DNA from 3 places in the Cupriavidus sp. MEYA8 genome. Region 1 is predicted to be linked to each of the others. Evidence: predicted binding sites of a transcription regulator. Region 1 holds the regulator's gene; each other region holds the start of a gene.
What was found. Region 1 encodes FNR, which switches genes on or off when oxygen is low (the NO sensors DNR and NnrR bind a similar motif). Its sites were predicted from a motif close to TTGATNNNNATCAA; they were not measured.
Positions count from the first base shown of each region.

Region 2: AC5WJ1_RS17955 (universal stress protein) is a predicted target of FNR. The motif match lies at 1,433-1,446, and genes of this name have one in related genera.
Region 3: AC5WJ1_RS04475 (fatty acid desaturase) is a predicted target of FNR. The motif match lies at 1,163-1,176, and genes of this name have one in related genera.

Region 1 is NZ_CM181221.1:2,190,407-2,193,655, forward strand. It holds gene scpB (SMC-Scp complex subunit ScpB) at 1-285, opposite strand, end outside; gene AC5WJ1_RS10130 (sulfite exporter TauE/SafE family protein) at 843-1,604, opposite strand; gene fnr (fumarate/nitrate reduction transcriptional regulator Fnr) at 1,682-2,407, shown strand; gene AC5WJ1_RS10140 (hypothetical protein) at 2,468-2,713, opposite strand; gene AC5WJ1_RS10145 (FixH family protein) at 2,710-2,919, opposite strand; gene ccoG (cytochrome c oxidase accessory protein CcoG) at 2,955-3,249, opposite strand, start outside.
Region 2 is NZ_CM181222.1:193,419-196,667, forward strand. It holds gene AC5WJ1_RS17945 (hypothetical protein) at 1-362, shown strand, start outside; gene AC5WJ1_RS17950 (hypothetical protein) at 956-1,282, shown strand; gene AC5WJ1_RS17955 (universal stress protein) at 1,524-1,979, shown strand; gene AC5WJ1_RS17960 (zinc-dependent alcohol dehydrogenase family protein) at 2,014-3,024, shown strand; gene AC5WJ1_RS17965 (phosphoribosyltransferase family protein) at 3,043-3,249, shown strand, end outside.
Region 3 is NZ_CM181221.1:966,515-969,763, reverse strand. It holds gene guaD (guanine deaminase) at 1-1,062, shown strand, start outside; gene AC5WJ1_RS04475 (fatty acid desaturase) at 1,298-2,458, shown strand; yybP-ykoY riboswitch at 2,514-2,638, shown strand; gene AC5WJ1_RS04470 (TMEM165/GDT1 family protein) at 2,772-3,249, shown strand, end outside.

The sequences.
Region 1 (3,249 bases):
CAGCGTCTCCATCACGGCGCGCGAGTATTTCGGCGGCTTTTCCGGATTCAGGCGATCAAGGTATTCACGCATCTCGGGGCGGCTCTGGAAGCGCCAGCCGCTGGCCAGCGACACAAGCTCCACGCCGCGCGGGCGCCAGTCCTGGCGCAGTTCCTCCAGCAGCACGCGGACGGTGTCCGCGCCGACGTCGTCGGCGAACAACCGTCGCAGATCATTGACGCGCAAAGGCTCCTGCGCGCAGATCAGCGCCGTCTCGAGGACGATCTTCGCCTCTTGGGTATTCATGTTGATGGTGTGCAGCCTGTCTTTGCACCTGCTCCCGGACGGATCCGGGGCACCGGAGATTTTGGATACAGCGATGCCAATGCCATCGCCATCTCATTGCGCAGCTCACCCGGATGCCTGCTGCATCCAAGCCGTGCACTTCCCTTTCTTTGCATCGAGTTGCCGGGTCACTCCGGCAGGAGATCGTTCGCATGCCGCCATGGGCCGGTCAGCGAACCTCTTGCGTGGCGCGTCCGCACAACGGACGCCGCTGTCGGCGAACTGAACGCCTCGGACGCAAGAAAAACGGGTATCGGGAGCAAGGCCGGCATCTCCAACACCGCAGTGCCAGCCGGGCTTTTGAACCAGATCATTTGATCCGGATGGACCGTGGGACGGGCCGGGAATCGAACTACCAACACTCCCCGCCGCCCTGGGCGCACCTTCTGGCAGGAAGGCCGCTGGCGCTGCTCGCCGCTGCTTACAAAACACCGCGCGATACCGCAATGCTGGCGATTGTATGGCATTCCCGCCCTCGCCCGCAACCACCATCCGACGCGCCGAGCGCCGCATACGTCTCAAAAGACCAGGCAGAAACCCTGCTCTGCCAGCGAATGTGGCAACAACACCGCGCGCGCCAGACCAAGGGCCCCGAACACCATGACCGCCACGCCCGCGCCCACGCGCACCGCGCGCCGCCGCGACAGGCTGCGCAGGTAGCCGGACAGCCCCGACAGCACCAGCAGGTTGGGCAGCGTACCGATGCCAAACACACCCATCACCAGCGCACCGGAACCGGCATTGCCGGCGAGCAGCGCCAGCGTCAGCGCTCCATAGACCATGCCGCACGGCACCAGCCCCCACGCCAGGCCAACACCATAGCGCCTGGCAAGCCCCCCATGCGCACGCACGAAGGTGGGCATGGCGCCGCCGCCCAGCCGCCCAAGCTGCCGCGCCAGCACGCTGCCTGCCCGCACCGCCAGCCGCTCGAGCCACGCGACGGTAAAGGCATTGCCGCGCAGCACGCGCCAGCCCGACCACAGCAGCATGGCACTGCCGGCACCAAACAACCAGCGCTGCAACGGCAGGTAGTCCTGCTTCCACGCGCCGGCGCCAATCGCGCCCAACAGCGCGCCAAGCAGCACATAGGTCGAAATCCTGCCCAGGTGCATTGCCAGCAACTCGCCGGCCCAGGCAGCGCGGCTACGCACGAAGGTCAGGGCCGCGACGCCGCCACGCGGCTGTTCAACCGCCAGTGCGATGCCGCCACACATTGCCGCGCAGTGCACGCCGCCCAGCAATGCCAGCATAAAAACGCTAATTAGTACACCAAATGGCAAATCTGACTCCCTGCCTCATCACATCGCACGGTAAAATGGCGGGGTCGCGCCCTCGCATCCACTCTTGCAGGTTCCAATTGCTCACCTCCATTCCAATCACTGAGATGTCGCCCCGTTGCTCCACTTGCGCGATGGGGCAACTGTGCCTTCCGGTTGGCATGTCCCAGCAAGACCTCACCAAGATGGACACGCTGGTGCAGGAACGCATCCGGGTCCATAAGGGTGAGACCTTGTATCGCATGGGCGATCCCCTCACCGCGGTTTACGCCGTTCGCTTCGGCACGCTGAAGACCCATGTCACGACCGAAGACGGCCGTTCACAGATTACCGGTTTCCACCTGCCAGGCGAAATCGTCGGCCTCGACGGCCTCGGTGAGATGCAGCATGCCTCGGACGCCACCGCGCTGGAAGATACCGAGGTCTGTGTAGTCCGCCTTGGGGACCTGCAGACGCTGTCTGCAGACCTGCCTTCGCTGCAGCATCAGTTCCTGCGGCTGATGGGCAAGGAAATCACGCACGACCAGATGATGCTGGTGACACTCGGTTCGATGCGCGCCGAAGAACGCCTGGCCGCTTTCCTGATCAACCTGTCTGAGCGCCTGTCGGCGCGCGGCTACTCGTCGACCGAATTCGTGATGCGCATGAGCCGCGAGGAAATCGGCAGCTACCTGGGCCTGAAGCTGGAAACCGTCAGCCGCCTGTTCTCGCGTTTCGCTGAAGCCGGCCTGATCCAGATTCGCCAGCGCCACGTCAAGCTGGTGGATCTCGCCGGCATCAAGCAGCTCTACAGCCGTAGCTGCTGACCCTTCCCACCACCCGCCGCTTTGCGCCTGCGCCGCGCGGGGCGGCGCAGGCATCGGCATTCACTCCAACTCGTCGGTATCGCTGAGCCGCGTCGGCATCGTGTACAGCGTCAACCCGCTGGACAGCGCGCAGAAGATCCACGCTAGCAGGAAGCTCATCGTGTAGATCGATTCGCGCGACGCCTCGATCGGATGCCCGAAGAACTTCAGATCACCGGGGTCCACGACCGAGAACACCGTCGCGGTGGCGAAGCCCGCCATCAGGAACCCGGGCCACAAGACCCACATCAGCCAGCGCAACCTCATGGCTGCCTCGCTGCGCTCGGCTGAGGCCGCACCGCCTCGGCCTTCTCGACCACCAGTCCATGGCGCGCTGCGCCCTGCACCGGCACGTCAGGATGCGACGACGCAAGCCAGATGGTGACGCCGCACGCCACCATCGCGACCAGCGGGCCGCTCATCAACAGCCACGGCCACGGCTCTTTCCACCACGGATTGCCTTGCTGATTCATCATGCCCCCTTGAGTTCTGCACCGAGCGCCTGGCGTCACAGGTCGCGCGGCACGATAAAGCTGGTGCTCTGCCGGATCTCGGCGTTGCCCTGCTCCGATCCTTCGCTGGTCACCGTCACGCTGATCTTGTGCGTACCCTGCGCCGCGTCTTCGATCGGCACGCGTATGCGGATCGGCAACAGCCGGTTCGAGGTCGGCGCCAGCGATTCGGCCTGCTTGTCATATTCGACCGTCAGGTGCTTCAGCTCGTCGCTGTCGGCTCGCACGCTGATATACATCGGCCCCTCGGTCGTGTTGATCAGCTGCAGGCGATACACATTCTCGATCCAG
Region 2 (3,249 bases), on a different replicon from region 1:
CGCGCATTCGGCCGGGGCGCCTGGCGCTATGGTCCTTCGCCGTGGCAATCGCGCATGGCGCCGGGCTGATGCTGGTGCCGATCTATCTCGGGCTGTGCCGCGCCGACGAGGATGCCGGCCACAAGGCCGCCGCCGCGCTGATGGGCGCCAATGTCTCGATGGCGCTGCTCGTGTCCGTCGTGCATGCCGCGGCCTTGATCGCCACCGGGGGCGTGGTGGCCTGGCTGGTCTATCGCTATGTCGGGCTTAAATTCGTGTCGCGCAGCTGGTTCAACCTCGACGTGGTGTGGGCGCTCAGCCTGGTGCTTGTCGGTGGGCTGGCGCTGGCATTCAGCGGCATCCAGCTGCCATCGCCGCATTAGCGCAGACGAGCCGAACCACCCGCCCGGCATTATCGCCGCCACCAGCACGGCATCGGCCCGGAGTGGTTTGCCCTTTCCTTGCGAAGTGGATATGATGCCCTGAACCTCGTTTTCAATCTTCTTCAGAGGAACTGAGCGATGGACATCACGGCGCGCGCTTTCGATAATTTGTGCTCACGAAGCATGCATGCGCTGCCGTTTTCCCAAGTTGCGGCCAAACCCTCGCAAATGGGCGCTGCAATGACGATTCCGCGCCGGCTCGACAGCGAGCGGCCACTCCAAGGCGTAGGTCTCGCCTGCCTCTATTAGTCCGGAGCCGGCCAAGGGCGCACTAACGCGCCTGGCGGCTCCGGATATCCCCTCGGATAGCGACTCATCCCCCCGTTGTTTGTCTCATCGGGATTGCGTACCCCTGCTTCTTGAAGCCATGGCGATATTTGATCGTGGCCGGGGTGCATTCTCAAGTCGGGACAGGCACGGGTCGGGCTTCATATTTTTCGAGCGGGGCTCCAGCCGGTTCTGCCGGAGTGTCTCCACTCGGAGCGCCATACTGCGAACCGATGACTGTGGCGCTCACATGCGGGAGCGTGATCATGAATCGATTGCCCTTTGCCCAGCTTTCAGCGGCTCAGCAAGCCAATCTTGAAGTCCTCAGGGGTATGGCAGATGTACTGTGCTTTTCCGAGAAAGCATTTTCACAGTTCGAGACGCTGATGGAATGGAACCTTCAATGGTTCCATGGCGCCGTTCCCGGCACCCATGCATGCACCAGACAGTTCCTGGCAATGCAGAGGCCGCGTGACATCCTCGCAATGCAGGCCTTCGTCATGCAGTGGGCAAGCGGCAGGGCCCTCTTTCCGTCCCGGGATTCGGCATCGCCGCCGTCTGCGCCACCTGTGCCCCAGCGTCACCCGAGTTGAACAAGTGCCGCTCTTGTCACTGACAATGCATGGATTCTTGTCGGGTGCAGCAGGCGGCACCGCCCCAAGGCGCCGCCTCCAGGAATGGGAACTGGCAAGCGCTTGGCCGCTGCACCGGCCTGCTCACGATGCGGGGGGCCGCGCCTTGGTTTGACCAATATCAAGTTCCATCCAACACTGCCGCCTAGGCTGAATGCATCAGACCCAGGGACTATGCAGTCCCATCCCACAGGAGCATCGCATGTACCAGCGCCTCTTGCTCGCCGTGGACGGCAGCCACTCCTCCGACCTGGCGCTCAGCCAGGCCATCGCAATCGCCGCGGCCACCGGCGCCGAAGTCAAGGCGTTGTTTGTGGTCGATGACAGCGATGTGTACTTTGAGGCAGGCTATTTCGATCCCCGCGAACTGGCGAACCAGCAGATCTCGTACGGCCGCAAGGCACTGGACGCCGCGACGGCACGCCTCAGCCAGGCGGGAATCCGATGCCATACGCAATTGGACGAAAAGCCGGTGGCTCCCGGGCGGATCTCCACGACCATCGCCACCGAAGCCGACAATTGGAATGCCGACATGATTGTCATGGGCACGCACGGGCGGCGCGGCGTCAGGCGGCTGCTGATGGGCAGCGTGGCGGAAGGCGTACTGGCCCAGACAACCAAGCCGGTCTTGCTGGTCCGCAGCGAAATCGAAGGCTGACGCCCCACGCCGGGGCACCGACAAGGACACCTGCATGCCCGAGACCATGCGAGCCATGCAATTTGCAGGCGCGGGGCAGCCTTTGGTCCTGGTACACGGGCCAGTCCCCGAGCCCGGGCCGGATGAGGTACGCATCGCTGTTTCTGCCTGCGGCGTATGCCGGACCGACCTGCATATCGTAGACGGCGACCTGCGCCATCCCAAACCGGCGCTCATCCCCGGACACGAGATCGTTGGACGGGTGGATGCTTGCGGAGCGGGTGTCACCGCCTTCGGGCCGGGCGACCGCGTGGGTGTGCCATGGCTTGGCCATACCTGCGGCCACTGTCGCTACTGCCAGCGTCATCACGAAAACCTCTGCGATGCACCGCTATTTACGGGCTATACGCGCGATGGCGGCTACGCTGAATATGTTGTCGCAGACAGCAGGTATTGCTTTCGGATTCCGCCTGCCTACGATGACGAACACGCTGCCCCGCTGCTCTGTGCCGGCCTGATCGGCTACCGGACGCTGCGCATGGCAGGGCCTGCCGCCGATACACGCCGCATCGGCATCTATGGCTTCGGCGCAGCCGCCCACCTGGTTTCGCAAATTGCCGTGGCACAAGGCCGGGAAGTCTACGCTTTCACCCGCACTGGCGACACGGGCGCCCAGCAACTGGCATACCAGACTGGAGCGTGCTGGGCCGGCTCGAGCGACCTCCCGCCTCCGGTGCCTCTGGACGCCGCGCTGATTTTCGCGCCGGTGGGCGCACTGGTGCCCAAAGCGCTACGCGCCGTCGATAAAGGTGGCACCGTTGTCTGCGGCGGCATCCACATGAGCGATATCCCAGGCATGCCTTACGAACTGCTTTGGGAAGAGAGGCGCCTGTGTTCCGTCGCCAACCTGACGCGCGCCGACGGGATTGCGCTGATGGAGATCGCCGCCCGCACCTTGCTGCATACACACACCACCGCGTATCCGCTTGAGCAGGCCAATGAGGCTTTAGCCGATCTGCGTGACGGCCGCCTTTCCGGCGCCGCGGTCTTGCAGATTCATCGTTGATTCTCCTTCAGTTCTAGAATGCGCCCATATCAAACACGTTTTCAGACCCGTGAACATGCCGGAACGGAACTGGCGCGGGCCTTGCATGCGTATCGGGGAACCGGCGCCCTGGTTCTGGCGATCCCTCGTGGCGGAGTGCCGGTCGGGCGCGTCGTCGCCGACGCGCTGGACGCCGAATTCGATCTCGTGATGGCGCGCCGCATCACCCCAGGGATGGCGCTGGAC
Region 3 (3,249 bases), 1.2 Mb from region 1:
CAGACCGACATGATCGCGTCGCCGTCGCCGGGCCTGCTGCACTGGCTCGACACCTACACCTTCCCCGAAGAGCGCCGCTTCGCCGATCCCGACTACGCCCGCGGCGTGGCCGGTTTCTTCACCGAAGAACTGCTGCGCAACGGCACCACCAGCGCGGTGGTCTGGAGCACGGTGCACAAGGCCTCGGCCGACGCGCTCTTCACCGAGAGCGAGGCGCGCAACCTGCGCCTGGTCACCGGCAAGGTGATGATGGACCGCAACTGCCCCGAATTCCTGCGCGATACGGCCGAGACTGGCGCGCAGGATTCGGCCGACCTGCTGTCGCGCTGGCATAACAAGGGCCGCCTGTCGTACGCGATCACGCCGCGCTTCGCGCCGACCTCGACCGAAGCACAGCTGGCCGCCTGCGGCGAACTGGCGCGCGCCTACCCCGACGCCTTTATCCAGACCCACGTGGCCGAGAACCGCGACGAGGTCAAATGGGTAGCCGAGCTGTTCCCGGACGCGCGCAGCTACCTGGACGTCTACGACCGCTACGGCCTGCTGCGCCCCGGCGCGATGTACGGCCACGCCATCTACCTGGACCAGGACGACCGCCGCCGGCTGGCCGACAGCGGCGCCGCGGTGGCGCACTGCCCCACCTCCAACCTGTTCCTGGGCAGCGGTTTCTATGACTTCCACCAGTCCGACGCCAACCGCCTGAACGTGACGCTGGCCACCGACGTCGGCGGCGGCACCTCGTTCTCGATGTTCCGCACCATGAACGCCGCGCACAAGGTCGCGCGCATGGGCGGCTACTACCTGACCGCGCTGCGCATGTTCTACCTGGCCACGCGCGCCGCCGCCGAGGCGCTGGGCTGGACCGGCCGCGTCGGCAGCTTCAGCGAGGGCTGCGAGGCCGACTTCGTCGTGCTCGATCCCAAGGCCACGCCGCTGATCGCCCGCCGCAGCAACCGCTCGGAGACGCTGGAAGAAGAACTGTTCGCCTTTGCCATGCTGGGCGACGACCGCGTGATCGACAGCGTCTACATCATGGGCGAGCCGGTGCGCGCCGCCGCCTGATCCGTCACATCCGGCACTCCTGTCCGGTACCCAATTCCGGCACCACGGCGCCCGCCCTTCGCGGCGGGCGCGCTTTTACCGCTTAGCGCGTCCTTCCGGATTGACGCCCGTCAAGATCCCCACCGGCAAAGCCTTCTAACCTTGCGGTTTCGCCATGGCCGGCATGCGCCGGCCTCATTGGCAGCATTGGCTGCGTTGGCCAACGCCATCCGACCGCAAAACCAGAAGGTTCCGCATGACCGCAATCCCATCCACGCCCTCAGCGCATCCCGAGCATGCCCCGCATGCCCGGCAGTCCGCCAAGCCCGGCCGGCTGCCGCTGCCGGAGCCGATCGCCCCGGACGCGCCGTTCCCGTCGCGCAAGGTCATCCGCGGCTGGCTGATCCCGCTGGGGGAGCGCAGCACGCCGCGCGCGCTGGCGCTGTTCGCCTTCGACTACCTGCTGTTCGCCGCCGTGCTGGCCGGCGTGGTGCTAGCCTCGCACTGGGCCGCCAAGCTGGGGCTGGGCGTGCTGGCCGGGCTGGTGATCGCGCGCCTGTTCATCATCGGCCACGATGCCTGCCACCAGAGCCTGACGCCGCGCCGCGGCCTGAACAAATGGCTGGGCCGGCTGACTTTCCTGCCGTCGCTGACGCCGTACAGCCTGTGGGAAGTCGGCCATAACGTGGTCCACCACGGCTATACCAACCTGAAAGGCTTCGACTTCGTCTGGGCGCCCTACTCGCTGGAAGAATTCAACGCGCTGCCGCGCTGGCGGCGCGCGCTGGAGCGCATCTACCGCACCGGCTTCGGCCCGGGCCTGTACTACCTGGTAGAGATCTGGTGGAGCAAGCTGTTCTTCCCCAGCAAGCGCCAGATGGCCACCCGCCGCCCGGTCTTCGTGCGCGATTGCCTGCTGGTGGCGGCCTTCGGCGTGGCCTGGATCGGCGCGCTGGTGGCACTGGCCTTTGCCACGGGCCAGTCGGCCTGGATGCTGGTCGGCGCCGGTTTCGTGCTGCCTTTCCTGGTGTGGAACGTGACCGTGGGCTTCGTGCTGTACGTGCACCACACCCATGCCAGCGTGGCCTGGTACGACACCAAGGCCATGTGGGCCAAAGCGCAGCCGTTTGTCTCGACCACAGTGCACCTGCGCTTCCGCCATGGTATCGGCTCCGCGCTGCATCACATCATGGAGCACACCGCGCACCACGTCGACATGAGCGTGCCGCTGTATCGCCTCAAGCGCGCGCAGGCGCTGCTGGAGCACGCGCTGCCGGGCCGCATCATCATCGAGAACTTCTCCTGGCGCTGGTATTTCGACACGGCGCGCCGCTGCAAGCTGTATGACTTCAAGGCGCTGTGCTGGACCGATTTCCGCGGCCGCCAGACCAGCGAGAACGCGCCGGTGCCGGCCTGATCGCCATACCGACCGCGGCGGCGGTGGACGATCCACCGCCGCCGCGGTTATAATTGCCGCTTCCATTGGGGAGTAGCCGCCCTGCTCTCACCGCGCCGCGCAATGCGGATTCCGGGGGACAGGGGCGTACGTCAACAGACTTGACCGCTTGCGGTTATGGCGTGCGCAGCTCCGGACCCCGCCTGGCCAGACTGGCCCAGGCAGCGTCCACGCCTGGCGAGACCGATGACCATACCTTTCTGGCCGGGCCGGGAAAGGTGTGCGTCATTGGCATCTCGCGATGCATTGCGGCCTGGTTATCCCACATAACAACATGGAAGCCTTCCTCGTCTCCACAGGCATCGTCGCCCTTGCTGAAATGGGCGACAAGACGCAACTGCTGTCGCTGGTCCTGGCCGCGCGCTATCGCAAGCCCCTCCCCATCATCCTTGGCATCCTGATTGCCACGCTCGTCAACCACGGCTTTGCCGGCGCGCTTGGCGGATGGATCACGCATGTGGTCGGAGAAAACCTGCTGCGCTGGATCCTGGGCCTGGGCTTTATCGCGATGGGCGCATGGATGCTGATTCCCGACAAGCTCGACGATGCCGAGCAGGCCAAGCCGGTGAAGGGCGCGCTTGGCATCCTGGCTACCACCATCGTTGCGTTCTTCTTCGCCGAGATGGGTGACAAGACGCAGATCGCCACCGTTGCCCTGGCGGCGCGCTTCAGCGATGCGGTGGTGGCCGTGGTCGCCGGCACGACCTTCGGCATGATGATCGCCAATGCGCCTGCTGTTCTGCTGGGGGACA